3 regions of the Clostridium thermosuccinogenes genome follow, and region 2 is predicted to be linked to each of the others. Evidence: riboswitches for the same ligand, from Rfam matches in the RefSeq annotation. Region 2 holds a riboswitch; each other region holds the start of a gene.
The links. A riboswitch is a leader RNA that binds a small molecule or an ion and turns the genes downstream of it on or off. The one in region 2 is predicted to bind cyclic di-AMP.
Positions count from the first base shown of each region.

Region 1: it holds a riboswitch for cyclic di-AMP, as region 2 does, so the genes downstream of both, CDO33_RS09640 (SH3 domain-containing C40 family peptidase) here and CDO33_RS04675 (peptidoglycan DD-metalloendopeptidase family protein) in region 2, are expected to answer to the same signal.
Region 3: it holds a riboswitch for cyclic di-AMP, as region 2 does, so the genes downstream of both, CDO33_RS20165 (LysM peptidoglycan-binding domain-containing protein) here and CDO33_RS04675 (peptidoglycan DD-metalloendopeptidase family protein) in region 2, are expected to answer to the same signal.

Region 1 is NZ_CP021850.1:2,192,450-2,203,035, forward strand. Features, by position in the region: gene CDO33_RS09620 (methionine ABC transporter permease) at 1-287, opposite strand, end outside; gene CDO33_RS09625 (methionine ABC transporter ATP-binding protein) at 277-1,299, opposite strand; gene larE (ATP-dependent sacrificial sulfur transferase LarE) at 1,364-2,191, opposite strand; gene CDO33_RS09635 (IS30 family transposase) at 2,650-3,948, shown strand; gene CDO33_RS09640 (SH3 domain-containing C40 family peptidase) at 4,354-5,541, opposite strand; cyclic di-AMP (ydaO/yuaA leader) riboswitch at 5,544-5,793, opposite strand; gene CDO33_RS09645 (heparan-alpha-glucosaminide N-acetyltransferase) at 5,906-6,604, opposite strand; gene CDO33_RS09650 (putative manganese-dependent inorganic diphosphatase) at 6,705-8,336, opposite strand; gene CDO33_RS09655 (GreA/GreB family elongation factor) at 8,474-8,917, opposite strand; gene nagZ (beta-N-acetylhexosaminidase) at 9,339-10,586, opposite strand, start outside.
Region 2 is NZ_CP021850.1:1,054,368-1,064,953, forward strand. Features, by position in the region: gene CDO33_RS04660 (DUF4127 family protein) at 510-2,066, shown strand; gene CDO33_RS21430 (hypothetical protein) at 2,103-2,228, shown strand; gene CDO33_RS04665 (HDIG domain-containing metalloprotein) at 2,191-2,775, shown strand; gene CDO33_RS04670 (ribose-phosphate pyrophosphokinase) at 3,185-4,354, shown strand; cyclic di-AMP (ydaO/yuaA leader) riboswitch at 4,574-4,823, shown strand; gene CDO33_RS04675 (peptidoglycan DD-metalloendopeptidase family protein) at 5,030-6,454, shown strand; gene CDO33_RS04680 (winged helix-turn-helix domain-containing protein) at 6,763-7,950, shown strand; gene hpt (hypoxanthine phosphoribosyltransferase) at 8,057-8,596, shown strand; gene CDO33_RS04690 (helix-turn-helix domain-containing protein) at 8,651-9,025, opposite strand; gene CDO33_RS04695 (hypothetical protein) at 9,312-9,518, shown strand; gene CDO33_RS04705 (aminotransferase class IV) at 10,216-10,586, shown strand, end outside.
Region 3 is NZ_CP021850.1:4,620,364-4,630,949, forward strand. Features, by position in the region: gene CDO33_RS20145 (DNA polymerase IV) at 1-405, opposite strand, end outside; gene CDO33_RS20150 (glycoside hydrolase family 18 protein) at 570-1,850, opposite strand; gene CDO33_RS20155 (sporulation peptidase YabG) at 2,253-3,071, opposite strand; cyclic di-AMP (ydaO/yuaA leader) riboswitch at 3,253-3,471, shown strand; gene CDO33_RS20165 (LysM peptidoglycan-binding domain-containing protein) at 3,475-4,281, shown strand; gene CDO33_RS20170 (AraC family transcriptional regulator) at 4,400-5,284, opposite strand; gene CDO33_RS20175 (uroporphyrinogen decarboxylase family protein) at 5,988-7,055, shown strand; gene CDO33_RS20180 (Gfo/Idh/MocA family protein) at 7,180-8,289, opposite strand; gene CDO33_RS20185 (ThuA domain-containing protein) at 8,443-9,108, opposite strand; gene CDO33_RS20190 (AraC family transcriptional regulator) at 9,501-10,304, shown strand; gene CDO33_RS20195 (aldo/keto reductase) at 10,393-10,586, opposite strand, start outside.

The sequences.
Region 1 (10,586 bases), 1.1 Mb from region 2:
GTAGTTCCGACAATCAACCTTGAAAGGGGAAACAATGCTATTATCAGTATTATAAAGGGTATGGAGCGGGTGATATTGACAATGGAGCCCAATATATTGTTTAAACGGGGTTTTTCCCATATATGCCCCGTATCTGTTATTACAAGTATCACACCCAGGATAAAACCCAGTATTACCGAAAAAAGTGTTGAGAAAAAGACCATATAAAGAGTTTCCCCAATGGCTGGCAATATCAAGTCCAGCAAATATTCAGCATATTCCCATAATTGTTCACTATCAGATGACATTTTCCGTCAGCACCTCAATTCTCACGTTATTCTCAGTCAGATAATTTTCTGCTGCAATTATGCTCTCCCTGTCACCGGAAAGCTTTATAAGCAGGATCCCCACCTGGGTATTTTGTATATTTTCTATATTTCCGGCTATTATGTTGGCATCTATGTTGAATTTCTTGACCATTTGGGAAATTACAGGTTCACCGGTAATGCTTCCTACGAAAGATGCCCTTAATATTTCGTCTCCATGGGAATCTCTGTCCGAAAGGATTCCGTCAGGAAGTTCAGCCATCATATCCTTCAAAAACTTTTTAGAAGTCAGCGTCCTGGGATTGGAAAAAACATCTATCACCGAACCGTATTCCACTATTATACCGTTTTCCATGACGGCTACCTTGTCGCAGAGCTTTTTTATTACATTCATCTCATGGGTGATAACCACGATGGTTATGCCAAACTGTTGATTAATGTTCTTTAAAAGCTTCAATATGGAATCGGTGGTGGTAGGGTCCAGTGCTGATGTGGCTTCATCTGACAGGATAATGTCCGGATTGTTGGCCAGGGATCTGGCTATTCCCACCCTTTGCTTCTGACCTCCGGACAGCTGGGCCGGATAGACATTCCTTTTTTCCGTCAATTCCACCACTTCCAGCAAATGATCCACTCTTTTTTTTATTTCTGATTCCGGTATTTTGGATATTCTCAATGGGAAGGCTATGTTATCGTAAACCGTCGAATTCATAAGGAGGTTAAAGTGTTGGAAGATCATCCCTATCTTTTTCCTTACCTCTCGCAGCTCGGCGGATTTAAGCTTCGTCACGTCCTTGCCGTTTACGACAACCTCTCCCGAATCAGGCACTTCAAGCATGTTTATACACCTGACGAGGGAAGATTTGCCAGCTCCGCTCAGGCCTATTATGCCAAATATCTCTCCGTCGCTGATGGTAAGATTTATATTATTCAGAGCGTTTACTCTGCCATTCTGAGTATTGTAACTTTTACTCAGATTTCTTATCTCTATCAACCCACTTCAACCCCTTTTATCCAATATGTATATCTGAACTATAAGACTTTTATCCACTTTGCATCTACTTCCCGCTATCAGACTTTATGTCTAAGGTTTCATTCATGCTTCCTGTTCTGTAGCCTTTAAGGTCAAGGGCAGTATATCTGAACCCTATCTTTTTGAATTCCTCATAGACCTTATCCATAAGTTCCCCGTTATAGAATTTTTCCCGCTCGCTTCTGGATACCTCAATCCTTGCTATATCACCATGATGGCGAACTCTAACCTGCTTAAATCCCAGATCCAGCAAGAATTGCTCTGCCTTATCCACCATTTCCAGCTTCTCTTTTGTTATCTCCTGGCCATAAGGGAACCTTGATGAAAGACAAGCAAAGGAAGGTTTGTCCCAGGTAGGCAGATTCATTTCCTTTGAAAGCTTCCTTATTTCCTCTTTGGTCAGCATGGCTTCTTTAAGAGGGCTTACAACCCCCAGTTCTTTGATAGCCTGCATACCGGGTCTGTAGTCTCCAAGGTCATCATAATTGGAACCGTCCAACACATATTTTATGTTGTTCTGCTTGGCTATTTCCCATATCTTGGTAAACAGTTCGTTCTTACAGAAGTAGCACCTGTTCACGGGATTTTCCTTAAAACCTTCAATCTCCAGCTCTTCCGATGAAATTACTATGTGCCTTACCCCCAGTTCCTTTGCGAAGGCTACGGCTTCCTTGAATTCCCTTTCCGGATAAGTGGACGAGGTGGCTGTGACGGCCACGGCATTATCCCCCAATACGTCATAAGCTGTTTTCAATAGAAAGGTGCTATCGACACCTCCGGAAAATGCTACCGCAACACTGCCCATGTTTTTCAGATTCTCTTTCAATTTTTCAAATTTATCATAAACCTGCATTATATACACCCCTTAAAATTATCGGTTTTCCCTGTTTTTAATCTTTTCACAGCTATTATCAGTTTTTTGAAAATTAATTGGTATTCTTTCTTACATGATATTCATATGTAATTCCAACTATACCTATATGTTTAATATAATAAAATGCATCTCCCTCTCTGTCAATAATGTTCCTATAAATATTTCTATCTATTATACAATAAACATTGGGTATTGTTAATGCTTTATATCAAATTAAAAAGAGAGAAATCTATCATAATGACAAAGTTTAATTGAAAAAGTTATTTCCACCCCAAATTCATAGACAGTGGAATTTAGTTTTGCAAATCGCTAGAAATGAGAAAGGTGGAAGTTACTTTTGCAAAGATCACACTGTTCCTATTTTCTTGTGAAAGCTGGAATATTGTCTCTCAAAAAGCTATGATATATATGGTGGTGCCTCTGAAGGGGGTACATATATGCGTGGCTTTAAACATTTGAGTCAGGAAGAAAGAAATATAATTGAACAAAGGTTAATCAGCAGGAAATCATTCAAAAGCATAGCACGCGAGCTTGGAAAGGACCCAACCACGATATCCAAGGAAGTGAAGAACCATATCCAATTTAGGAAAACCGGCTGTTATGGAAGAGTGTTCAATGATTGTAAACATCGTATTGGTTGCCCTGTTAAGCATCTTTGCGGCAGTTTGCGTTGTAGCCGTTATTGTCGCGCTTGCAAGTCTCGCATGTGTTCATCACTATGTCATGAGTATCAACAGGAAATTTGTCCCAAGCTTTCGAAGCCGCCCTATGTTTGTAATGGTTGTGAAGACAAACAGTCTTGTACATTAGAGAAGAGGATTTATTCTGCAACACATGCACAAAGAGAATACGAGACAGTACGCTCTGAGTGCCGTCAGGGTTTACAAATCACTGAAGAAGAAGCGATAAGATTGGATTCCATTATTAGCCCGCTGCTAATTAAAGGCCAGTCACTCCACCATATATGCATTAACCATGCTGATGAAATCATGCTCGATGAACGCACACTCTACAACTATGTGGACAAGGGTATCTTTACAGCAAAAAATATCGATATGCCAAGAGTTGTACGTATGGGCAGACGTAAAAAGGGAAAAGACCAGTTCAAAGTGGATAAAAAATGCCGAATAGGCCGAACTTATCAAGACTTTCTTAAATTTATGCAAGAGCATCCGGACCTTCCCGTAGTGGAAATGGACACGGTAATAGGAAGAATAGGCGGCAAAGTCCTGCTGACACTGCATTTTACTGTCCCACAGCTCATGCTCGCATTCATTAGAGATGCTAATACCTCCCAATCTGTCATTGATATCTTTGATCAGCTTTACCTGGAACTAGGCCCGGATACCTTCCGCAAATTGTTCCCGGTATTACTTTGTGACAACGGCAGTGAGTTCTCGAATCCGTCCGCTATTGAATTCGATTCACATGGGCAACGCAGAACCTGTGTATTCTACTGTAATCCGCTGGCTCCTTACCAGAAAGGCGCAGCAGAAAACAACCATGCTTTGATTAGACGCATTATCCCAAAGGGTACTTCTCTTGATGAGTTTACTCAGCGGGACATAACTCTTATGATGAACCATATCAACTCGTACAGTCGACTGAATCTCGGGGATAAAACCCCTTATTGGGCTTTTGGATTGCTCTACGGGGAAGAAATATTAAGAAGGATGAATGTAGAACTCATCCCGACAGATAATGTCACCCTGCATTCATCCCTTCTTAAGAAATAAATATTAAATAACCAGAGGCACCACCAGCCACAACTCTATAAGCATTTACAAACAGGGTGGAAATTACTCTTGCAAAAAGTTAGTTAATCTTCACACCTCTAGTTTGATATACCCAAAAAAGGGCTGGCTTTGTTCCTCTACTTCATATTTTAACCTATTATTGACTGAAAAGCATTAAAAATTTGCCTAAATAAACTAATCCAAAACCCGCTGAATTACTATTTTTCTCAATGATAACAGCATCCATGGAATTTACTTTTGCAAAGTGGAAATTACCTTTTCAATTGACCTCATAATGACAAATTTCTCTCTTTTTAAACTTTTTGCTTCGTACGATTGCCGGTATTTGCCCGGTCATGGTACCATTCGTTTCTGCCCTCGTAGATAAACTCCCATCGCTAAATATTAAAGCACTCTTTTGGACTTTATATAAGCTTTTACATAAAAGCTGTCATTTACATTGGTGATCTTTACATCCGATTTTGGGTTGGAAGCATGAATAAATTTTCCGTTTCCTATGTATATGCCCACATGAGTAACAACCCCGTTGTTTGCACCGCTTGTGTCAAAGAACATCAGGTCTCCCGGCTTCAAATCCGATTTGCTGACCGTAGTTCCTTTGGTTGCCTGCTCCTTGGATGTCCTTGGCAAATTTATTCCAAACTGTTTGTATACATAATATACAAGGCCTGAGCAGTCAAAACCTTTGGGAGTGGTTCCACCCCATATATAAGGTACACCAAGGAATTTTTTGGCGTATTCGACGATCTTTTGCCCTTTGGATAAGGAATCCGATGCCTTGTCAGTTCTAGCTGCTGCGGTGCCTCTCGAGGTAACGGGTGCCTTATTCGTAATATATTCGGAATAAACCCATCCTGTCGTTCCCCCAGATGTCTTTACCTTTGTCCAATCTCCGGAAGTGCCTAATACACTCACCTTTTCCCCTTGCTTCAGCTTTCCTTTTATCGATGCGGCAGTGCTTGCGTCACTCCTCAAATTAAGTACGTCGGCAGTAACATATGCCGTACCTGTAGCAGCGGCTTCTTTGCTTTCCTGGGCGGCAGTCGCAGCTAAAGTACTAGCTGTTGATTCTGCCGCTTTGTCCGACAGGTATTCATAATATACCCATCCTACGGTTCCCTCAGAGGTCTTTATTCTCCTCCAGTTTCCCGAACTGCCTAATATGCCTACTTTCTCTCCCCTTTTAAGCTGTCCGGTTACAGGAGAAGAGGTACTCGCCTCTTTTCTGATATTGAGGACATCTGTATTTACTATGGCTATTTCTTTAATTTCAGTTTTGCTGTTTACTGCGACTGCCAGCTCCGATACAAAATCCTCCCCAATCCGGCTGCCGTCGCCTTCATATGTAGCATTTATCCATGATCCAGAATTTCCTGAAGCTATGAATTCTGTTCCTTTGAGAAAAGTTGACAATACTTTTGCTGAATTATTTGCAGATTGGGCAAGAACTACGAGGGATTCTTCTTTTGCTGTTTCCTTATTTCCGTTTTCCGCATGTAAAGCGTCCGTATGTAAGCTTAAAGCAAAAGATAGTACCATGGTACCTGCCAGTACCTTTTTAAAAATATGCATCGTAACCTCCTATTATTAGCTTCCGAAGTTAGCTGACGGGTTCGGTAAATAGGATTACCCCTACCATGCCGGATAACTGAAAACAGGTGTACAATGCTGTTAATCAAATATCAAAGATCATACCGCAGTCTGATGTTAATAACATCATATATGTAACAGTACACATCTTTCCAGTTACCATTATGGATTAACCCCTAAAAACAGTTGGTTCCTCCGTACCTCTTAAAAAAGAGGATTCAGCTTTTAATAATTACCATAACATATTTTATGTTAACATAATGGGACGAAAATTTCAGCATTTTTGTTCAATTTTTTTTCATGTAATGTAAAGCAAAGAAAATAAACAAAGGTTTACTCCCGGCGGTCATTTTCCCGCCAGCCGGTTTATTAAGGACAATACGGCGATTATCACTGGTTGGTGGATCAAATAGATTGCCAATGTATGCCTTCCGGCGCTGCTTATTATGTTATCTTTAAGAGAAAATCCGAATAGGCTTTTTCTTCGGGAGTACAGGAGTTTTCCCAGCAAAACCCCATAAAGAAACAGTCCGAACCAAGGCAGCAAGGGATAATAATCAGAGGAAAAAAAGCTGCTGCTTGTCAATCCAAAAGCAAAGAAATAATCATTGGGAGCATTAATTCTTTCCAGAACCTTTCCGACTATTATGACTGCAGTTCCGATCGCAGCCAGTGCTTCCCAGCGCATTTTTTGAAACAACGGATACAGCAGCATGCTTATTCCCAAAAAGTGAAGTATCCCAAACTTTATAATAAACTCCGGGTCATAAAGATAGGTAATGAGAGTTATTGCCATCCCGGCAGCAAGAACCCTTAAGCCCCTTTTTACATTGCTGCGGCTAAGGGTAGAGCTTACGCCGGAGATCAAAATAAACATTGATGCCGATATTTTCCCGATCCAGTAATTGATTCCATAGCTATAGACGACATCATAACCATATATATCCTTCATATCATATATGACATGAAAATATATCATCATGATAAGGGCTATGCCCCTTAAAAAATCCAGTTCCCATATCCTCTGCCTTTTTTCTTTTTCCATGAGGCACCTCATAAATTATATTAAGCCAACATTTACATTTGATATAACTGTATTATAAGTTAAAGGCGAAGGATTTACAATCATAAAAGTGGGGTATGGATCACTGGACTGCTGCAGCCAGTTGAGGTATGATCTGCATTTTTCTGGAAACAACGCCGTTTAAGTAAACGCTGTCTTCCCCGGCACCGACATTAAATGCCTTCTGGGCTATGCTCTTTTCCCTGCCTGCAAATAAAACCTCGGAACCCACATTGATTATGTCTGTCACCAGAAGTATCAGCAAATCATAATCCTTAAAGGTGCAGATATCATTCATATATTTGATGAGATCATCCTTTATTTCAGAAAGGCTTTCCCTGTCCGATGCATTTATCTGTCCCACGCCGAATTTAAACTTGCCAAGCCGTACTTCTTTAAAATCGTTGTACAGAATCTTCTCAAGACTCTTTCCTCTTAAGGACGAACCCCTCCTGAACATCTCGGAAGCAAACCGGTCAATGTCAAGTTCCGCTATCTCCGACAGCTTTTGAGCTGTGTTAATATCCATCGGAGTGCAGGTGGGCGATTTGAATTTGATGGTATCGGATATTATAGCGGCGCATAATATTCCCGCTATATTTTTACTAGGCCGTATGCCTTTGTCAAAGTACAGATTTGTTATTATGGTAGATGTACTTCCCACAGGTTCGTTTTTAAAATATACCGGATAACCGGTCTGTATATCTCCAATCCTGTGGTGGTCGATAATCTCCAAAATCTCCGCCTGCTCTATCCCATCGACGGTCTGGGACCTTTCGTTATGGTCCACCAGAATTACCTTTTTCCTTTTCCGTGATATAAGATGGTATCTTGATATGAAACCTCTGACCTTCTGTTCGTCATCCAGCACAGGGTAGCTTCTGAACCTGGTTCTCAGCATTTCATCCTTTATGTCGTCGACAAAATCATTGATGTTAAAGCTGACCACATTAGTGCTGGTCATGACATATCCCACCGGAATGCTTTGATTTATCAGCCTTGCCGTCGTAAAAGTATCCCCAGGGGCAATCATCAGAATACACTTATTTTTACGGGCAAGCTCCACGACCTCTTCATCAACGGAGCCATTATAGGTTACAATGAGGCAGTTTGCGCCCAGTTCAATTGCTTTTATCTGGGTTTCCTTTTTGCTGCCGTCAATGACTATGTCTCCTTTGGAAACAAAGGCCCCCATCTCTTCCGGATTCATTGCCGGTATTACTACTCTTCCCGTTGTATTAAAGTCCTTCTGGCTTCCGCATATCAATTTCGCATTTAATGTTTCAACGATATTCATTAAAGGAGTCTTGCTGTAAGCGATTATGTCATTTTCCAACATGTCCATGTACTTCTTGGTTATGTCGGACGTAGTCACCAATCCCAGGAACTTCTCATTCTCATCAACCACCGGAATCACTTTAACATTATTTTTTTTCATGATTGTCCATGCTGTTTTTATCGAGACCTCCGGCCATGCAGGACTTATTATGTCGATATCCAGGTCGGACAATTGCGTCCTCACGGTTGCCAGATATTCAGGTGCTGGTATATTAAAATATTCCAGCACAAATTCTGTCTCTTTGTTTATATCCCCCAAGCGGACAGGGATTGCATTTATGCCTAGTTTTCTTTTTAACTCCGCATAGGCGATCGCCGCGCATATGGAATCGGTATCGGGATTTTTATGTCCTGTTATGTATACTGTATCTGCCATTTTAACACCCGCAAGCAATTGTAGTAGTTTTGATTAATTTTCTCATCAAGCAATAGGGTAACCACATTTGTTCAATAAATACAGTGCACTGCTTTTATACCCCATTACGATGGTATATTATACTACTTTATGCGGCATTATACTACTTCAATTTTTTTGATTCTGTATCTGTATATTCCGCTCGGGGTTTTTACAGAAACATCTTCTCCCTTCTTTTTCAAGAGGAGGGATTTTCCCATGGGAGATAAAAAAGAAATGTGGCCATTTGCTATATCTCTTTCATAGGGGGTCACCAATTTGTATCTGAAAACCTCATTTTCATCGACATCATGTATCTCTACTTCACTCCCTATAATAACAAATGGGAACTCATTATCCGCTTCGTCCGATATTCTAATGTCTTCAACCACCCCGTCAATCTTATTTACATACTCAGATAGAAAATCGATAAACTTATCACGTTCATCACCTATCTCCGGGTAGTATTCATCAATAAGCCTGTTTTTGTTCTCTTCCAGCCTTATAAGATGCTCCAGAACTTTTTCGAACATTGCTCTTGTAAGGCAAATCTTTTTCCCCATCAATTAGCCCTCCCCACCTTAAAATAAAATTAGCTGAATTTTCAGGCTTTTTCATGCAGTTTCATACATAAAATGGCATTTTCATATAAAACACTGTAGGCACCTTGCCAGAAGCAAAGTGCCTACAGTATCATGTTACCACATATAGCATGTGGTGTCAACTTAGTAACAATTTTACATTTTATTGAAATCCTAGATTTAAAGCTATGTTTATATGGCAGGATTTTTACCGGCAAACCATATTACGCCGTAAGACGCAGCAGCATTTCCATTCAGCTTTCATATTAGCTGCATATGAGTTTCATATGGGTTTCATATGAGCCTTCCTTTAGCTTTCATTGAGTTTTCGCCGTGTTTTATTTGATCTTCATTGATCCTTCTTTGAGTATTTATTGAATCTTTCCTTCACGCTTTCCGAAATTTAGCGCAGCACCGCGTCAATTCTGCTATTTATTTCTTCAATATTGACCGAATCTATCCTGTCATCGGCCAAACCATACTTTTCTTTAAGTTTCAATATCCTGTAAAGGCTCTCATCCAGCCTCTCCTCCGGGATATCACCCTTTGATACGGCAGATTTCAAAACGTTTATTACGGCTTCTTCCCTGTCATACCCATGGCAGACAAGAACAATGTCAGCTCCGGCAGATACGGATTTGACGGCTGCATCACCTATATCATAATTTTCCGTTATCGCACCCATAGTTATATCATCGGTAAATACGACTCCGTCAAAACCGCAATCCTCTCTTAAAATGTCGTTAATGACAATTTCCGAAAGGGACGATGGATAATCCGGGTCAATTTCAGGAAGCAAAATATGCGCCACCATAACCGCGTCTGCTCCGTTTTCTATGGCCTTTTTAAAAGGAAGCAGTTCAAAGCTCTTTAGCCTGTCCAAACCATTATCAACTCTTGGCAGACCCACATGGGAATCGGTGGAGGTATCCCCATGACCGGGGAAATGCTTCACCACCGGTATAATATCTTCCGACTGAATGCCCTTCATGGCCTGAACTCCGAGCCTGGTTACCACCTCCGGCTCAGAACCGAAGGCTCTGTCCCCTATGACAGGATTTTTTGGGTTGCTGTTTATATCCAATACCGGAGCAAAGTTCATATTAAACCCCAGGGCTTTTATCTCTCCGGCTATGGTTCTGCCCACTTCAAAGGAATAGCTTTCATCACCGGTCTTTCCGATAACTCCGGCCGCAGGAAGCTTCTTAAGCTCCTCCGGCATTCTGGTTACCCTTCCCCCTTCTTCATCCACTGAAATAAACAGCGGAATCTTGTTCTTCCGGTTGACTTCCTTTAAAGAATTGGTAAGCTCCAGCAGTTGGCCGGAATCTTTTATGTTCCTGCCAAAAAGGACAAATCCTCCTATTTTGTAGTCTTCTATCATCTTTCTGGCCTTCTCGTCCACCGTGTATCCGTCAAGACCGACTACAACCATCTGCCCGATCTTTTCCTCCAATGTCATACCTTTGATGTGCTCTTTTATCGGATTTTTAGGCTCTTGTATGGTATCCTCCGCAGGCTGATCCCCGGAAGGTGATGCTGTACTGCCCCCGGGCTTGTTGCTGTCTTCGCCGGCCTCATAGCTTTTTCTTGCGATGGAATATCCGAATATAAATGAAGCCAGCAAAATATTCAGAAACAGTAGAATAAT
Region 2 (10,586 bases):
TTATATCTTACCCAACAATATAGATGTATTATGCCGCGATCCTCCTGGTAAAAGGTTTATATATGTGAGCTTATTCGCTTCTGCGGCAAGTCCGCGAAAGAAGGCTTGTGCAAAAAAGGATAACTACTTTCTGTGTGATAAGGGATAGCAGATATCAGGAGGCTTTCGCGGCATAATTGCTTGTATGAGGTATCTTGCCTATGAAGATATTTATTTAATAGAAGAAAGTTAAATTTTTCTTGATGCATACGGGCATACTATATAAAATCGGGTTGAATTCAGCTAATAATGTATTGATTGATATGCGCTTTGAAGCCTTTCGGAACAACCATCGCCATTTCAATCAGCAGAATTCATTCCTAAAGTAAATAGATCTGAAGAATGTTTGTTCTTTCGGCTTAATTTAAAGCTTAATACAATCATATACGGACATGAATTTTAAAGGCTGCCATCAAGCAGGTATATGCAAAATAAACTGTTTTACATAAAGAGAAAGGGGAAAGTAAAGGATGAAAGTGCTATATGTTCCTTTGGATGAGAGGCCATGCAATTATCGATACCCCCAGTTTCTTTCCGAACTGGCGGAAGGGGTTGAGCTTATAGCACCTCCCAGAGAGTATATGGGGAGAATGAAAAAACCCAGCAACATTGATGAAATATGGAGATGGATTTTTGAAAACATCAGAGATTGCAGCTATGCAATACTGTCGGTGGATGCGTTGATTTACGGTAATATCGTTAATTCGAGAATACATTACAAGACCATTGAAGAATGCAGCAAATACTTGGAATATTTCGGAAAGCTCAAACAGATAAACAGAAACGTGGAAATTCATGCCTTCAATTTGGTGGCTAGGGTTGCGGCATATGACAGCGACGCTGAGGACCCTTTCTACTGGAAGGATTACGGGTACAAAATCTGGAGATACTGTTATCTCACCGATAAGATCGGCCGGGGTGAAGGCACTAAAGAGGAGATCGGGGAGCTGGATGCCGTAAAAGAGGAAATTCCGCAGGAGTACCTAAGAGATTTTCTTGACAGGAGGAAAGTAAACCTCTTTGTAAATCAAAAATGTCTGGAACTGGTCAAAGAAGGGTTGATTGATTTTCTTGTTATTCCTAAGGATGACTGCGCTGAGTATGGATTTGCAGCCATGGACCAACATCTGATATCTCGAAGAATCAAGGAGCTCAGGATCATGGACCGGGTAATGGTTTACCCCGGTGCTGATGAGGTTGGAAGCGTGCTGTTTGCCCGGGTATTTAACAAGCACAAGGGATATGTGCCGAGAGTTTACATAAGATACTCATCGACTCTGGGACCTACGATTATTCCAAAATATGAGGACAGGCCTTTAAACGAGAGCATAAAGCACCAGATCATCTCTGCAGGAGGAATTGTGGCAGGTTCCGCCGAAGAGTCGGATCTGCTTCTGGCTGTCCATTCACCCGGTACACGCACCCTGGAGGCAATTGAACAGTATTCGGAGAGCTTCAGGTTTTCCAGCTATTCCAACTACTCCAATGCAGAGGAGCTGATAAAGTACGCCATATATTATTCGGAGAAATACGGCAAGCCTTTTGCAGTGGCGGATGTGGCCTTTTGCAACGGTGCGGATGACCATTTTATGATGATGGCTGTAAAGAACAAGCTTTTTGACAGGTTGTGCGCCTATGCGGGATGGAATACCTCCCAGAATACCATAGGATCAGTTCTTGCCCACGGCGTATTGTGCAGCTACTACAAAGGGTTTGCGGATGATCCGGAAAAATATGATGCATCCATGAGACTGCTGTTAAGAGCGATCATAACCGACTGGCTTATGCAGTCCAAAGGCACTTTCCGGTTGACGAAGCTAAAAGATAATTATCCGGATTTAAATCCATATAGTCTGGGTGAGTATAGCGCGCTGGCTGCCAAAAAAGTAAAAGACCTGCTCATTGAATTGATACAGGAAGAGCTGGGAGGAAAATTCAATGGAAGAAGGATTGAACTTACTGAATTAAGTTTCCCATGGGACCGCTTTTTTGAAATTGATCTTGAACTAAAATTGGAAAAATGCTAGAACCATATAACCGGATTGCGAAAGATATGGCTTGACATGAAAAGGTCGGATGATTACTATTTATCTAAAGAAATTGTTTACTACACTCACAAAATAATGCAATATACGAAGGAAGGTCTTAGGGATGGAAAAGGTAATACCGACGAGAGAACAGGCTTTTGAGCTTCTGAAGGAATTCAACAAAAGCGAAAGCCTTATAAAACATGCCCTGTCCGTTGAGGCGGTTATGAGGCATTTTGCAGAGCTTTTCAATGAAAAAGATGTGGAAAAGTGGGGAATTATCGGCCTGGTGCACGATCTCGATTATGAGATGTACCCGGAGCAGCACTGCAAAAAAGTCAGAGAGATTTTAACCGAAAGGGGCTGGCCCGAAGATTACATAAGAGCTATTGAGAGCCATGGATGGGGAATCTGCTCCGACGTAAAACCGGAGGAGAGGATGGAAAAGGTCCTGTATACCATAGATGAACTGACCGGCCTTATAACGGCAACCGTTCTTCTCCGTCCGACTAAAAGCATTTTGGATCTGGAAACTAAATCGGTTAAGAAGAAATGGAAACAAAAGGGCTTTGCGGCAGGAGTCAACAGGGAAGTCATCGAAAAGGGAGGCGAGCTGCTGGGCATGGAGATGGATGCCATCATTGTTGAGACTATAAAAGGAATGAGAAAGGTAGCCGAGGAGATCGGCCTCAAGGGCGAAGTTCAATAGGATGAAAGTATGTTAAACTATCCTTGTTATGGATGATTTATATAATTTAGGAATGAATTCGGCTAATGATGGATGTATTGATTGTGCAGAAAGGATTCACTACTTAAGGGCATAGCTGCAAGGAACCACCTTTCGGAGCAACAATCATCCATTTCAATTAGCTGAATTCAAACCAATAATTTTCTATAGTGCTTTGTAATAGCACCAGTAGGGTATGGAGCCTTCAAGTTATGCCGATGAGCTGCGGATCATCCTTTTAGCCGGATCTGAACCACTGGCAAAATTACTGCTGTTTTAATTTGCATAATCCTTTACTTAATCAAATTTGAATATTATAATATATGTGCAGATAATATGACAACAGTATTTGCCAATATTTGATAGTGTTCAGGAGGCGAGGATGTCTACTATAGAATATGAAGAAAATCAGGTTCCCAGTATTCCGGTCGGACCTCTGGGTATCATATCAATGAAGAGCAGCGAGGAATTGGGTGACCTTGTCAACAAGCATTTGACTGAGTACAGGAAAAGCATACCGGAATGTCGTTTCGATCATCTGCTTTATCCCGGCTACAAAAGAGATTCTTATCTTATATCGGTTGACTGCCCCAGGTTCAGCTCCGGCGAAGGAAAAGCTGTCATAAAGGAATCCATCAGGGGCTATGATCTGTATATCTTGTGTGATGTAGGAAATTACAGCTGCAAGTACAAGATGTTTGGAATGGAAAATTCCATGAGTCCTGACGACCACTTTCAGGATATAAAGAGAATTATTTCGGCAATAGGTGGAAAGGCAAGGCGTGTAAATGTGATAATGCCTTTGCTGTATCAGGGAAGGCAGCATAAAAGGGTATCGAGGGAATCCCTGGATTGTGCTGTTGCCCTTCAGGAGTTGGAACGCCTTGGAGTGGAGAATATCCTCACTTTTGATGCCCATGATCCTCGGGTGCAAAATGCTATTCCGATAAAGGGATTTGAGAATATTCAGCCGGCATACCAGATTATTAAGGCTTTGCTTAACTCTGAAAAGGACTTGGAGATAAGCAAAAGCAAAATGATGGTGGTCAGCCCCGATGAGGGTGGAATAAACAGGAATATCTATTATGCAAACATACTCGGGCTGGATCTCGGATTGTTTTATAAGCGCAGGGATCTCAGCAGGATAGTAAACGGCAAGAATCCCATAATAGCCCATGAGTTCCTGGGGGATTCGGTGGAAGGCAAGGATGTACTCATCGTTGATGATATTATTTCATCGGGAGATTCAATGCTGGACATAGCGATGGAATTGAAGCAGAGAAAAGCCAATAGAATTTATATGGCGGTGACCTTCGGATTGTTTACGGAAGGCATTGAGAAATTTAATGAGTTCTACAGGAACGGAATAATCACCAAGGTTTTTTCCACTAACCTGACTTATAGAAGTGAAGCGCTCAAAAAGGCGCCTTGGTATGTAGAGGTTGATGTATCAAAGTTTATAGCGCTGCTTATAGATACTCTCAATCACGATCATTCTTTAAGCGCATTGCTGGATCCGTCTACAAAGATCAGGGCATTGCTGGAAGAACATAAAAAATAAATGATGTAAAAGCAAACCGCAGAATATTGCCCAGGCAATAATTCTGCGGTTTATATATTAATAGGCGCTATTTATTCATGTTCCGTCTGATGGTGAAAGGCGCTTTCTTTGTTTTATAAAGAATTATCCGATATCGATGTCCTATTACATATTTGACACATTTATGCAATGTAGTTATAATTATTAGGGAATAGCAAATAATATAGGTAAACTGAATATTGAACCTATATGCTGAATTTCTGCAGCGATGTTTCTGCAGAATACGGGGGAACCAATTTTTGGGGTGAATCCATACCAGGTGTCGGCAGGTGATTGTCAGGTCTGAATTAATGTTACGCCTGAATCCTTGATTTGGGCTAATATTACAAACTTCATATCTCTGATTTAAGTCTCTGACTGCCGGTATGGTAGGGCAAAACTTTCTGTCCGAATCCGTCAGCTAACCTCGGAAGCTTTGAAAGGGAGTGATGGTTTGACTGTGCCTTTTGAAGCGGTTTTCACATAGGGTTAGGTGATAAACCGTTTTTATTTTTCAAATTTTTTATCTGGAGCAGCTTAGAACACTATTATTTGCCGTCCGGATTAAAACCCTGAAAAATAAAGGAACTACTTCTTAGGGGGACAAAATAATCCTTTTGGATGAGGAAATATCCCTTTAGATGATAAGGAGATTTTATGAGTAAGGACGAACTTATAGGATGGATTAAAAAAAGTGGAATATGGATTGATAAAAGCAGAGCATGGCTTAGTAAAAGCAAGCCGTGGATCATAAAAAACAGAAAATGGATTTTAGCCGGTGTAGCGTTTGTCACCGCTGTTTCGGTGACAGGCTTTAGCGTTTTCACAAAGCGTTATTATGCAGTTGAAGTAAACAGCAAGGTTATAGCTATGGTAAACGACAAAAGCCAGATTGATGAAATTATCCAGGAGATAGAAAAGAAGACGGAGACTGCTACCGGCCTAAATATTATCATTCCCACCAAGGTTGATTATAAGGAAGTATTTGCCTTTGGCAACAAGTTGACTCCTGAAAGCGCTATCGAGGAAACGCTGGAGAGCAATTTGGAGCTGCTGGCGGAGGCCTATTCCATCAATGTTGACGGCCGTGATATCGCTTATCTCAAGGATAAGAGCACAGCAGAATCCATTTTGACCCGGATTAAGGACGAATATATGAAAAACAACGGTAGGAGCGATCCGGAAAGCGTAGATTTTATCGAAGACATAAATATTATCAAAAAGACTGTAAACATAGGCAGCGTTCAGGATGAAAAAACCGTTTTTGAACTGCTGTCTGAAAGCACCGAGGAGTCAAAGGTATATGTGGTAAAAAAAGGCGATACGGTATCTGAAATTGCCGAAGCACATAAAATTAAACAGTCTGAAATTGAGAAAATGAATCCTGGATTGGATGTGGATAAAATTCAAATCGGCCAGGAGATCATTCTCAGCGTACCAAAGTATGTAATAAACATAAAGAGCATTGAAACGAAAAATTATGAGGAAAGCATTCCTTACCAGGTTGAATATGTAGAGACTGCCGACCTTTACAAAGGCCAGACAAAGGTGAAGGTTGAAGGCAAGGAAGGTAAAAAATCCGTTGCGGCAGAGGTTATAAAAATAAACGGCATAGTTTCGGAAGAGAAAGTTGTGGAAGAGAAGGTTATAGAAGAGCCTCAAAACAAAGTGGTGCTCAGCGGCACAAAAGAAAGGCCGAGTACTCTTGCATACGGAGTTTTTACTAAACCAAGCGGAGGAAGTCTTACTTCACGTTTTGGACAGAGATGGGGGAAACTGCATACGGGAATTGACATCGGCTGTTCCTCAGGCACCTCCGTCAAAGCTGCAGACGGCGGCAAAGTAACCTTTGCCGGATGGCAGGGCAATTACGGCAAGCTCGTCATCATAGACCATGAAAACGGATACACAACCTATTACGGGCATTTGAGCTCGATAAAGGTTAAAGCCGGCCAGAGGGTGGCAAGGGGAGAAGTCATCGCATTATCCGGAGCGACGGGAAATGTGACCGGGCCTCACCTGCATTTTGAAGTAAGGAAAAATGGCGTTCCTCAAAACCCGCTTAAATATGTGAACTATTGATGACTGAAAAAACTTGATCCATTGGTGTAAGGCTGTATTATAGCACCTGTCCCAATTATAGCTGGATGGGTGCTTTTTGTGTAGTCAGTTTTCTTTTCACAACCGATTTCATGTGCTTCTTTAACAGTGCAGGGCGCACTAGAAATGAAATCAAGCCAAAGCATACAAAAGTTTACACAACTATTTCTAATTATGGTATACTGTTAATATGTTGCATTGACAAAATGTGGTTGTGCACCTTGTCCGAAAAGCGATATATGGAGCGGAGAGCATTATTATATTAAAACACGAGAAATTAAGAGGGCAAAATGATAAAAAATGTTGCATTAACCAATAAGCAGGCACGAAGGTTCATGCTTTTGAAGCAAGGCTTAATAGGTGATTACAAATTCTCAGGCAAACAGGGAGTGCTTGATTTTGTCCGTCAAGCAGGCTGTATTCAGTTTGACCCGATCGATGTATGCGGCAAGAATCCGGAACTGGTTTTGCAATCGAGGGTTGAAGGCTTCACAAAGCAAATGCTGTATTCACTTTTGTATGAGGATAGAAAGCTGCTGGACTATTTCGACAAAAACCTTTCGATTATTGAAACCACAGACTGGCCTTATTTCCGGCGGTATCGCGAAGCTTATAAAACCGGCGGCAGGAGCCACGACGAGGTCAATGCCGTATGTGAGGAAATCAAGAACATCATACGGGAAAAGGGTGCCGTATCGTCAGCGGATATCGGTTTTAGTGATACGGTGGACTGGTATTGGAGTAATGCAAAGCTCTCCCGTGCTGCGCTGGAAACCATGTATTTCCGTGGAGAATTGGTAGTGCACCACAAGAAAGGTACAACCAAGTATTACGACCTTGCGGAGAACTGCATTGATGCTGAGCTGTTGAACGCACCGGAGCCGTATCCCGATGAACTCGAGCATCAAAAATGGCGTGTGCTGCGCCGTATAGGTGCGGTGGGACTTATGTGGAACAAGCCTTCCGATGCATGGTTGAACATCTGGGAGTTAAAATCTGCTCAAAGAAACGAGATTTTCAGGCAGTTGCTTTCCGAGGAAAAAATTATGGAAGTTACGGTGGACGGCATTAAGGACAAGCTATATTGCCTTTCGACCGACCGGAGTTTACTCGAAGCAGTCCTGCAGGAGACTGAATTAAGAGACCGTTGTGAGCTGATTGCTCCGCTGGACAATATGCTTTGGGATAGAAGACTTATCAAAACATTGTTTGATTTTGACTACAAATGGGAGATATACACCCCTAAGGAGCAGCGCAAATACGGCTACTATGTCCTGCCGCTGCTTTATGGCGACAGATTTATCGGTAGAGTCGAGGCAATCCGTGATAGCAAGGCAAAAACGCTGGTTGTGAAAAATATATGGTATGAAAGGGATGTAAAACGGACCAAGGAGCTTCAAACCGCCATTGATGACTGCCTGCACAAATTTGCGGTCTTTAATGAGTGCAAAAAAGTCAGCGTAACAAATTTATCGTAATAAATTTGTTATGAAGCATTATGAAAATTATGATATGGCTTTACAAAGAATAAATATTTGATTAAACTAAAAACATTAACAGTATTTATTCAGGAGGCAGTAATTAATGGAAAAGGATATAGCTAAAATTCTGATATCAGAAGATGAAATTAGAAGCAGAGTTCGGGATATGGGAAAGCAGATAACTGCAGACTACCAGGGAAGCAGCCTGATTATGGTGGGCATATTGCGGGGAGCTGTCTTATTTTTCGGTGATCTTGCCAAGGAAATAAAGGTTCCGTTAAGCATGGATTTTATGGCTGTATCAAGCTATGGCGACAGCACAAAGACTTCCGGAGTGGTCAGGATCATTCATGATCTTCATCAGAACATAGAAGGAAAAGATGTATTGATCGTGGAGGATATAATTGATACTGGTCTTACGTTGCATTATCTGATAGAGAACTTGAGGTCGAGAAATCCGAAAAGCATAAAAACCTGCTGTCTGTTGGACAAACCAAGCCGCAGGAGAGCGAATGTAACACCGGATTATGTGGGATTTGAGGTGCCTGATGAATTTGTGGTAGGTTATGGCCTGGATTACAAGGAACTATACCGCAATCTGCCATACATAGGAGTACTGAAACCTGATATATATGCCAAGTAGCATTTCATCGTGCCTATTGGTTCACCCAGGATATGTATTAGAATAAAAGCAGGATTATCCGTCTTTTTCCGGTTTATCCTGCTTTTCTTGTTTGCTGTATTTTTGCTTGATGAACTCTATGTACTCGGATATCTGTTCTATCACTTGCTCGGGAAGCCCAGATAAATCAAAGGTGTAGCAAAACTCTCCGGGCCTCTTGGCAGGAGGTTCTTTCTCCATGGAGTCAGTTATTCCAAGAAGGTAATCGGTAGATACATTGAAGTATTCGGCAATGTTTTTCAATATTTCATAATCCGGCCTACGGGTACCCAGTTCATATTGCGAAAGGGTAGTATTGCTGATATTAAGGTACTTGGCCAGCTTCATCTGTGTGATATTGTTCTGAAGTCTCAAATTTTTTATCCTTGAGCCGGGAATATTGCTATCCATTGTTTACCTCACTTTGATAAACCAACTATTACTCAATGCTATTTAGCTATCATATCAATTATATTTAAAAAGCGAACAAGCATAAACGGATTCCTCAAAACGTGGAACTAAATATTGACATATGCTACAAATAAATGTAAAATTAAGTTAATATTTTCATTATGTGAAATTACTGAATTAATTACATAATATACCATAAATGTTATTATGCGCAAACGGAAGTATTTCTATCAGGGAAATATATATCCTGTCTGGGAAATATATATGCCCTTTGTGGGGTGGTGCAATGGAAAATTTGATAAAATCCATAGTACTTATGAAGCTTTACAGGAAATACGGACAGCATGTGCCAATAGCAGAGAAAGAATGGCAGGATGCAATTAAGGATGCCCTTAATGATGTTTACACCAATAATCTATGTTTTGGCAAAGGGGTTTCGGCAGAGCATTTTTCAGACCTGGTGGTGAATATTCTGTCCTTAAGATGGAGATAGCAGCCGGCTGCTGTACAGAAGCTGTTTGATCCCCGTTAATCTTTAATCTAATAGAGCAATAGCTGTTACGAATGCAGTTAATTCAAGTAAAAATATCTGCTCCGAATAAGGTTAATTTAAGTGAAAAAATAGTGGGTTCGATTTGGGTTAATTTAAGGTGAAAAATAATTATTCCGAATAAAATTAACTCAAGTGAAATTATTACTCTAAATATCGGATAATCTAATCGAAGGATGCTTGTTCCAAGGATTAACCAAAACATATGGATTATCAGCAGAGCCTACCGATAAAGCCATGCTTTTATAGTTAAATATTCGCTGATTATATCTGTATCATAAAGGATCATATCATAAAAAATCATTAATTCACGGTCAATATAAAAAACGAAAGGAGAATGCGGCCACACATTCTCCTCTGTTTTTTTGTTTCCGATATCGGAAAAAAGCTCAATACAGCTATGCATAATCTGTAGGTTATTATATTGTGCAGATAACATGTTTTTTATGCATAAACCATGCGATAAAGATAAATAATTGCAGTGTACGAATTTTTCAGTTAATCCAAACTTGATAAATGAGCAAATAAATATCCATTGATTTGCCCTAAACAAATTGACATTTAAGAATCAAATCCTGTAAAATAGGCTTGTTGGATATTTGTTCCGGAAATTTGGAAAGAAGAATGAGGGATAATTCAGATGACTGACAATGCAGGAAAAATTTGTTTATTAAATGATGAAACGAAACCAGCAGATGAAATCAATGATGTTGGAGTTCAAAAAGACAGAGTTGTTTATGAAGTCATACGAATAATAGATGGCGTGCCTCTGTTTATGGAAGACCATTATTTACGCATGAAGAATTCTTTAAGCATGCTGGGCATGGAGTTAAAAACCCATCAGAAGGATATGAGCTTGCAGGTTAGAAAGGTTGCAAGCTTGAACAACCAGAAGAACTGCAACGTCAAGATTACAATATTTGAGGAAGATGGCAGGCAGAATTGCCTTATGTATGTCAGCAAGAGTTATTACCCTGTAAAGGAAGAGATTGAGAAGGGTGTAAAGGTTGC
Region 3 (10,586 bases), 1.2 Mb from region 2:
CTCGTTCATGATATCCTTCATAATCTTCTGAGCGATCTCAACAGGTGTTCCAAAAAGGACTTCACAGCCGGTGATATCCAGCCATGCTTCATCTATGCTGTTTTGCTCAATGACCGGAGAGTATCTCCTGAGAATATTCATCACTTCCCGGGATTTTTGCTCATAAAATTCATGGTCGGGAGGGATGAGAATAAGATCTGGACAGAGTTTTTTTGCTTCATGCACCAGCATGGTAGTTTTAATTTTATATTTCCGCGCTTCGTAATTGGCTGTGAGGATTATGCCGGTGCGGTTTTTAGGGTCACCTGCAACTGCTGCCGGCTTGCCCTTTAGAGCAGGATTCCTGGACATTTCACAGCTTATAAAAAAGGCATTCATATCCACCAGCAATATAGCCCTTCCCATTCAATTCTCCTCCGTATGGCGCATATCAACCTTATGTTCAAGGATTCAGATTTCATAAGCATTAAAGCTTAATTCAAAATAGCACACTTATTTAATAATATAATAATTGCAGACATAATTTCACTGCTGCAATTATTATATCATATGGCGGAAGGGCTATACATTTAAAATAACTTGACTATATTGTAAACCGAGCTTAGGACGAGCCAGTTTTGCGGGAAGAAGCTGCCAATGGTCCAGTAGCTTATACCTCCTACTCTGAATTCATTTGCCAGTGTAAGCTTTGCCAGAATGCTCCTTGCATCTTCAAACCATACCTCATGTCTTCTGCCGTTCTCATCATAATAGTTGAAGAAAGGTGCCTGGGATATGGTGTCATACTGTATTACGGCGCCCACATTTGCTGCGAGGTCAACAGCACCTGTATTGGATATGGTCCTGGCTGCGGTTCCGGGAGTAAAAGGCAGTGTCCAGTTGTATCCGTAATTCGGTATGCCCATGAAGATTTTATTCCGGGGGATCGCGGTTACAGCATAGTTTAGAACTCTCCTTATTTCATTTATTGGGGCAACAGCCATAGGAGGACTATATGTGTAACCCCATTCATAAGTCATTATTATGACATGGTTTACAAGAGCTCCATGTACTGGGTAATCATGGGCTTCATAAAGTATGCCCTGCTGGGTAGCCGCGATTTTAGGAGCTAAAGCAGTTGCTATGACATAACCAAGAGGTCTTAAAGCTGAGGTTATTCTTCTCAGGAAGTTATTGTAGCTTTCCCTGTCATAGGGATAGATATATTCAAAATCTATAGCCAGTCCGTAGTAATCCTTCTCACCTAAAATTCTTGTGACGTTGTTTATAAGGGCGTCCTGGGCTTCATTATTCGTTAAAATCGAGTGGGCGATATCGCTGCTGAAGCCGCCACCTTCTTCTATGTTTGTTATTACCATCATTGGAGCAACATTAGCCGCATAGGCTGCCTGTATCAGGGCATCATCATCGATGGTTCTTAAAGAGCCGTCGGCATTTACTTCGTAGCTGAATATGCTCAAATATGTCAGATAGGGAAGGGTCCTCCTGAGTACATCCATATTGATGTTGGGAAAAGCATATCCGTTAACCTCGATGTTTCCGAAATTGATGGTTCTGGGCGGTATTATTATTACCTGGCCCACAGATATGGAAGCAGGATCCGTTATCCCGGGATTTGCTGCCAGAAGAGCATTTACGCTTGTGCCATACAGCCGGGCTATCGTGTATAAGGATTGCCCCGGAGCAACCGTATGCCTGCGCTCTCCTTCCAAAATTACAAGTGTTTGTCCCACAACAAGCCGGTTTGGAAATCTTAACTCATTGTCAGCGATAATTTTGGACGCCGGCACGCCATACTGCCTTGAAATGGTGTATATACTTTCACCGGGTCTTACTACATGAATAATCAAGGAAATCACCTCGTTTCCCAAATGTGTGGATTCATAATATGCAATATTTCAAGCTTAAGTATGAATAACTGCCATAAGCCGGTTAACAATTCCTTTGGTCGTCGTTGGGAGTCTTTCTATAGAAGATTTGAACGGGCGTCCAGCAGATTACCGGCTTCTAATTCAATATATGCTGGTTTACTTAAAATGGTTACCTGAGAAAGGAGAGATGCAAACAGGTCGGAGGAGGATGGACAAATTCATCAACAAAAATATAACAAATTACCCACAAGGTAAAATTAACTAAAATGAATTATTCACAGACTTATACACATTATCCACAGGGATATAAATCCACAAAACAGCTGTTTTGTGGATTTATATCCCTGATTTTCCTTTAAGTTTCCGTAAGTTTTACATTCATCACAGCTTTAGATGGCCTCTTGTTTTTTTGCCCCATATGCCATCGGCACCGGATACAGTTATTCTTGATATCTGTTCGGGAGTGACGAAGGTTCTTGAACTGGTGAGGGCTACTTTTTCTGCTACAATTGCCGGATCTAAAGCGTTGATCAATATCCTTCCCGGTGAACTGGCAAAATTGGCTCCTGCGTTCATAATACCTTCATAATAGGACTGGCATGCACCTGCGAATATGCATAGTTTATCATCATTGGGCTCATATTTTCTGGCTTCTTTAACGGATTGTATATAATATTTTGAGTTCCTGTAACTGTTTATGGAATTAAGATCCACAGATCCTTTTTTTATACCGTCGTGGCCGGTAACGACAAGAATATCGGGACGGTATCTCTCCAGGGCGCCTCTTATAAGTTCCGGCTGTCTGCTCTCTTCCGCGTGGATGCTTGTTGCATGAAGACCTGCCTTTTTGTAATTCTGCATGCACATATCTATAAATTCCCTGCTGGAATCTATATGCAGAATTTTACCGGCTCTTGCCCGGAAGGGGCTGTATCTTAAGAGGGGATTGGATCGCCTATACTGTGGTACATGCCGCGTTGCCATTATTACATTTCTTTTCATGCTTTCAATGGCGCTTCTATAGGTTTGCTTTATGAGATCATTTTCATCATCAGTGTCTGCCTGGATTCTATGGAGAAGGCCCCGCAAAATATATACGGGTTTCCCATTGGAACCAATTTCTATTCTGTCAATTACAAAAGATATATCTGCGTTATAAGATTTCCTTGCAACAATGTCTCCTATTTTTAAGCTATTCACATTTATCACCCCCTGTTAGTTGACATATTACATACTATGCAGGGGAGGCCAATAAGGATATTGGTGTGATAAAAGAACTCAAAAAAAGTTTTACTGTTCCGGGTTATTCCGTCAAAGCATTGATATTCCTGCGTTACCAATAATTTTGTATGGAAATGATGCATAAATCCTGTTAGAATGGCATGGAAAACAGCCGAATCTCCACAATGGAGTACGGAGGATATTTTACCTGGGGTGAATCCGTTCCTGATATGGGATGCAAGCGGCAGTATATAATAGATTTCTGCTTTATTAGGCATGCATCATTGCTTAGCATTTATGCCGCTTCCAAGGTCAGGGATGGTAGGGTACCTCATCCCGAACCCGTCAACTAACTCCGGAGGCGAAAGGGGGAAAAAATGTAATGTTTAAGAAAGGCAGATTAAAAACTTTATTTTCTGCGGCATTTGTGTGCTTCGGACTGTTGGTGATAGCACCGGGTGTGGCTAATGCTGCATCCTACAAAGTAGTGAAGGGTGATTCGCTTTATACCATAAGCAAGCTCTTCAATACTTCGGTCTCTGCAATCCAGAGCAGTAATAATATAAAAGGAACAGTGATATATCCGGGACAGGTGTTAAATGTGCCTGCTGCGACGTATACCGTAAAAAGCGGGGATAGCTTATATCTAATAGCAAAAAAACACGGGATATCTCTTGATTCCTTAAGGAAAGCCAATAATAAGTGGGATGATATGATTTATCCGGGACAAACCCTTATTATACCCGGAACATCATCAACTTCTGCAGGGACTTCCTCAGGAACTTCAACATCCGGAGGAAATGGCGCAAAAGCTGTGGTTTCCTACAGTGAAAGCGACGTAGACCTTCTGGCAAGGCTTATAAGAGCGGAGGCAGAAAGCCAGCCGTATGAAGCTCAGGTTGCTGTTGGTGCTGTTGTTATAAACAGGGTGCAGAGTGATGAATGGCCGAATACTATAAAAAGCGTAATATATCAGAAGATTGGGAACTACTATCAGTTCAGCCCGGTAGAGAACGGGTGGATTAACAGGCCGGCAACGGATGAATCCAAGAAAGCAGCTTATGCGGCTTTGTATGGAAGTGATCCAAGCAACGGCGCCATATTCTATTTCGATGACAGCACAACGAATAAGTGGATATGGTCGAGACCTATAGCAGCAAGAATAGGCAGGATGGTATACACATACTAGACTTGCAAACAGGTAGAGTATGAAACAGGGAGAGCCGTAAAGACGCTTAAATCGCGGAGCCGGCCTCCCTTGTTACATATTATCGTTATATTTACGGTATAAGGCTGCCCATTCATTATCACAATCGGATTTGCCTGTACTGTACGGGAGTCAGCCCTTCATATTTTTTAAATACTCTGGAAAAGTGATGTAAGTCATAAAATCCTACATCGTTTGCTATATCATGAATTTTTCTGTTGGTCTCAAGAAGCAGTTTCTTTGAAACGGATATCCTGTGAAGATTAATAAATTCTGTAACGGAATGCCCGGTCTGTTTTTTAAAAAGCCCGCTTAAATAAGTTGGCTGCAAATGGACATGGTTTGACAGGTCTGTTAAAGTGATGCGGTTCATGTAATTGCTCTTTATGTAATCCACCGCCAGCAAAACCTCGTTGGACCTGATATTTTCGGGAAGCTGGCTGCATTTCTGCCTGTAAAGGTTGATAAGAAGGTCGGTAAAGATGGATTTGATGACGGAATTGAATCCTGCCAGCTGCCTCTCCGTTTCATTGATAATCCTGCGAAACAGCATATGCACATGGCTTGAATTGCTTATGGCAATATGCTCAGGAAACTCCACAACCGCTTTATGATATTTTACGGGCTTTAAAGGTATGGTTTCGTAGTAGGCTTGCTTAAGCATCTGCAAGTCATCTGCAGGTTTGGACACATATAAATCAAAATGCATGCACAGGAATTTGAAAGGGGTAGTGAGGGATTTCCCCGAATGGAACACTTCCGGTTTGAGGAAAATCAAATCATTGGGGGACACTTCATATGTCCTGTCCCCAATCACAAACAGGCCCTCCCCTTCGGTTATAAAAATAAGCTCATAGTCGCTGATTTTTCTTCTGTTGAGCTCCCAGGGGCTGTAATATTTATCTTCGGCGCAATATCTTATGTAGGGGATAAAATGAGTATACTTTGAATAGTTTTCCTCATTAACCACTATGGATAACGGCATGGAATTTCCTCCCCCGAATTTTATTTTACTGCTGCGATCAAATCCATATAATTTAGTAACCAATTCAGTCAATAGTTTGCCTGATGGTTATATGCTTTGAATCCTTTTGCAAAAGCAATAATCCATTTCAATTAGCAGAATTCAAACTAATTTATATAAGCAAGTAGCCATCGTCCAATCAATGCAGTTTAATTTATCGACATGGCTTGATATGCAATTTATATTATATACTACATGCATTGTGCAGATAACTGGCTTTTTGAAAATTATGAAATGATTCGGGAAATTAGACAAGCAATTCATTGAGGACTACTTAAGCCATATGAACATAAGCTTTTCGTACAAAGCTGTAATATTTTAAATACAATATGGGTAATCAAGCTTGAATAGGGAATGATAATTGCAGTGGTCAGTTGTGTTGTAAAATTTTTAATCATCTAATGCGTTTGGAAGGATGCAAAAAAGATTTATCCAAAACCTTAAAGACCATGATAACGAAAGGCTCAGAATATTTTAGTCTTGAACTTTGGAGCAATACCAGTCTATCCTTCATAACCTATGGCAAAACATAAAAACGTACCCCTGGAACATAAATCCGTGCAAATCATTATTAAACAAAAAAGTATACAATCACTATATAGGCAGTTATTTTAAGCTAAAGGCAACAAAAAACGGATGGAATAATATCACTGGAGGTGCATCCATGTATAAGATGACGACGCATGAACGGTTTACCAGAATGTTTCAGCATAAGGAGGCCGACAGGGTTCCGATTGCTGATTCTCCATGGGGCTCTACCATTGAGAGATGGCAAAGGGAAGGAATGCCGGAAGGCATTGATTACAGAGACTATTTCGATATCGACAAGGTGGCATCCATAAATGTGGATAATAGCCCCAGATATGAGACAAAAGTTATTGAGGAGACGGAAAAACATATTATCTATACCACAAGCTGGGGTGTTACCCTGAAGCAATGGAAGCACATGGACTCCACCCCGGAATTCCTCGACTTTACAACAACGGACCCTGAGAAGTGGAAGGAAGCTAAAAGCCGAATGACCCCCACCGAAGACAGGATTCCATGGGATTATCTTAAAAAGAATTACAAAAGGTGGCGCGAAGAAGGCCAATGGATAGAAGCAGGCTTCTGGTTTGGCTTCGATGTGACCCACTCCTGGTCTGTGGGAACAGAGACCTTGCTTATTGCGTTGGTGGAAGATCCAGAATGGTGCGTTGACATGTTCAACACTTATCTGGATATGGATATTGCCCTTTTTGATATGATATGGGATGCCGGCTATACTTTTGACAGCATTAAATGGCCTGACGATATGGGCTATAAGCATAACCAGTTCTTTTCCGTCAAGACCTACCGCGAATTGCTGAAGCCTGTACATAAAAGGGCGGTTGAATGGGCTCATAAAAAGGGAATAAAGGCACATCTTCACTCCTGCGGGGACATAAACCCGTTGATTCCTGAATTGATCGACATAGGCATTGATGCCCTGAATCCGCTGGAAGTTAAAGCCGGTATGAACCCGGTTGAGCTGAAGAGGAAATACGGTAAGGATCTTGTATTCCATGGCGGTATTAATGCGGTGCTCTGGGACGATATTGAAGCGATAAGCGCCGAAATGGAAAAAACTTTACCGATAATGAAGGAATCCGGTGGATATATATTTTCATCGGACCATTCCATTCCGTCTTCCGTCAGCCTGGAAAATTTCCGCAGGATCATCGAGCTGGCAAAAAGTTTGGGAAGCTATTAAGATGCGAATAAATCTGCCCTATAAAAGACAAACCGGAGTATGCCTGCACAATGACAAGCTTACTCCGGTTTGCTGCTGCCGATAGAAACCGGCACTTTACTATAAAGTATTGTTTCAATCCCTTCTACAGGCTGACATAACCTTTAGTCAGACCTATAGCCAGAGGCTTCGGCCTTTCACAATCCGTTTTCAAATCCACAAAGGCCCTCTTTTCAGCGCTTTCATGGAATGCATGCATTATTTCCAGCACATGGCATGCCAGATCCCCATTAGCAATATTTGTCCTATTGTTTATTATTGCATCAGCCATGTCGGCTACGCCTAAACCCCTGCTGTTTTCAGAATAAATATGGGTCAGTGGAACTTCCTTAAACTCGTTTTGGAAATAGGTCTGTATCCGTACATCTCCTCCGAAGGTGTTGGGGTCCGGAACTATCAGCGTTCCCCTGGAGCCGTATATTTCAATCCTTGGAAGAGTGCTGCCCCAGACGTCGAAACTGGTGATGACGGTTGCAATGGCGCCGTTTTTAAATTCTATTGTCCCGGTCACATGGGTAGGCACCTTTACATCTATGACCTTCCCGAATTTTTTCCGGCTGGTTATCGTCCTCTGCTTAAAGGTTATGGAATTCATTCCGGTGACAGTTTTTGCCGGACCTATCATTGAAACGAGAGCGGTGAGATAGTATGGTCCCATATCAAACATAGGGCCTCCGCCTTCCTCATAATAAAATTCCGGGTCCGGATGCCAGCTCTCATGACCGTGGCACACCATAAAGGCAGTTGCACCTATTACATCGCCGATGAGGCCATCGTCAATGGCCTTTCTGCAGGTTTGAAGGCCTGCGCCTAAAAATGTGTCGGGAGCGCATCCGAGAAGCAAATTGTTCTTCCTGGCCAGTTCCTTCAACTCCATCCCCTGCTCAACCTTTAAGGACAAAGGTTTTTCCACATACACATGCTTTCCGGCCTCCAAGGCCTTTTTGCATATTTGATAGTGATCCCCGGGGGTGGTTAAATTGACTATAATCTGTATTTCTTTGAGACCCAATATTTCATCCACATTGGTAAACATATATGGAATGTTATACTTCTGGCGCGCGGCTTGTGCCCTTTCTTCGATAATATCGCATACCGCCAGGACTTCCGTATTGACAAAGGTTGACGTCAGGTTTTGCAGATAAATATCGCTTATGTTGCCGCACCCTATAATTCCGATTTTTATCTTATCCATTGAGAGTTTCCTCCCTTTCATGAATGTATTTTAATGAAAATCAATATTTGCTTAAAAGCAAAAGCCAATGACATCGTCTTTCCTATGCTGTTGAAAATGCTGGTATAAAAGCTTTTAACGCATGTCACTGTGCAATTGATTACTAAGAAGCGGTCACAGCAGCCTGCTTGCCCATAAAAAGCCGCGTCTCATCAATTCACTGGCCTCCGGGATGTCAAATATATCTGCATGGTGGCCCAGGGAATTATAAAAAATCCGACCTTTACCCCATCTCTTTGTGTAGACTACCGGCATCAGAACAGTCCCATTAGCGCTGTGAGGCCCTGGAACGAGGGGAAAGGTGGTGGTTGCCAGGACATTTACGGCAGGATCCAGGTGCAAGTAATAGTGTTCCGTTTTCACCTTGAAGTCGTTGATTCCTTCAATGATGGGACTGGAGCTGGATTTTACAATGTTTACTTCATATTCTACACCGTCATTTCCGGGGTGTTCTACCCACTGGGAGCCGGTCAAAAATTGCCATCTTGTATTGTTCCTGAAGGCATCGCACATACCGCCATGGCAGCCGGCCAGTCCTACACCGCTTTCAACTGCTGCACATACATTGTCCACATATTCGCCTTTTATCTCACCCATGGTGTATACAGGAATGATTAAAGAATAGCTGTGAAGGTTTTCCAGATCCCCAAAGACGTCAAGGTCTTCATGAATGTCCACTGCAAAGCCTTCCTTCATGAGAATTTTTTCAAAAACCTGTGAAACCTCAACAGGCTCATGGCCTTCCCATCCACCTCTTACGATAAGAGCTTTCCTGTCCATAAGAACCCTCCCTTTCTTTTATCTAAAGAGTATTATAAAGTCCGGCATGCATGCGGCCCAAGGTTGGACTTCCCTTTGCGGTGCATATAAGCCTTTATCCATTTCCGACATTTCCGTTCTTGGAATTGAAAGGCTTCTTTCCTCTTCCGGACGGCTACCGCAAGGGAGATATTCATTAAAGCGCATTACATTGCCAATAGTACTGATATTATACTACTATTTAAAATATGTAATAAAAAGAAAATATAAAAATAAACATAGACAATTATTGCTGTCGGGTACATTATATCAATTGTGGCAGTGAAATTTTCCAATCATTTATTTACCTCATAAATCAATGGTTTGCTGTCGAAATATTATATATATACTGATGAAATCCGGAGGATTTTCTGATGATATTTTATGAAAACAAATCCTACAGTTTATACTGCGGGTATGGCAATGACATGACATTTCCCCTTCATATCCATAAGGAGCTTGAGCTGCTAATGGTGATGGGAGGAGAGATCGAAATTGCATCCAATGCCGGGACATATACCTTGGAGAAGGGGGATATCAGCGTTGTGCTTCCCAATACTGTCCACGGATATAAGACCCATAAACACAGTGAACATTTTATTATGATATTCAACGGAAGCATGCTGCCTCTTTACAAAAATGCTTTTACGGCATGTAAGCCTTCTGTAAGCTGCATACGGGGAAGCCAGGTCCACCCCGAGGCATATACATCCCTTAAGTGCATATATGAAGAAACCAGAGCAGGAAATAACCCCGGTATCATCACCGGACATCTTTATCTGGCTGTGAGCAGGCTTATGCCTTTTTTGAACCTGCAGAAGAGGGAGAAGGACACAGGGGATGAATTGATTGAACGCATTCTCAGCTATATCCAGTCAAACTACCAGAGCCCCATAAATTTGTCATCCATCGCCAAAGAACTGAAGGTCAGCCCGTTTCATATGTCCAGGGTTTTTTCCAATAGCGTGGGACAGAGACTTGATAGGTATATCAATGAATTGAGGATAAATTACGCGAATCATTTGCTGGCTTGCACTGACAAGCCTATTACTGAAATAGCTTTTGAATGCGGCTTTGAGACTCTGAGAACCTTCAACAGGGTGTATAAAAGTGTTATGTCCATCACTCCGCGGGAATATCGCAAACAGCAAAATAATGACCCATCAACAGCTTTATAACCTTCATCCGTTTAAACGTGCAATATAAAATAGAGGGGACATTAGAGAATGCCCCCGGTGTTAATCTGATCAGTTGATGCTTATTTGCTTATGCCATAAGCGCTGCTACATCCTTCAGGTATTGCCTGATGGTCAGTTTCTGCGGGCAAGACTTTTCGCATTTTCCGCATTCGATGCATTTTACGGCATTTCCGGCCATGGAGTTGAAATGCTTCTTTTTCTCTTCCAGAGAGCCACCGTACATGAAATATTCATTATAGAACGAGAAATTCCATGGTATGT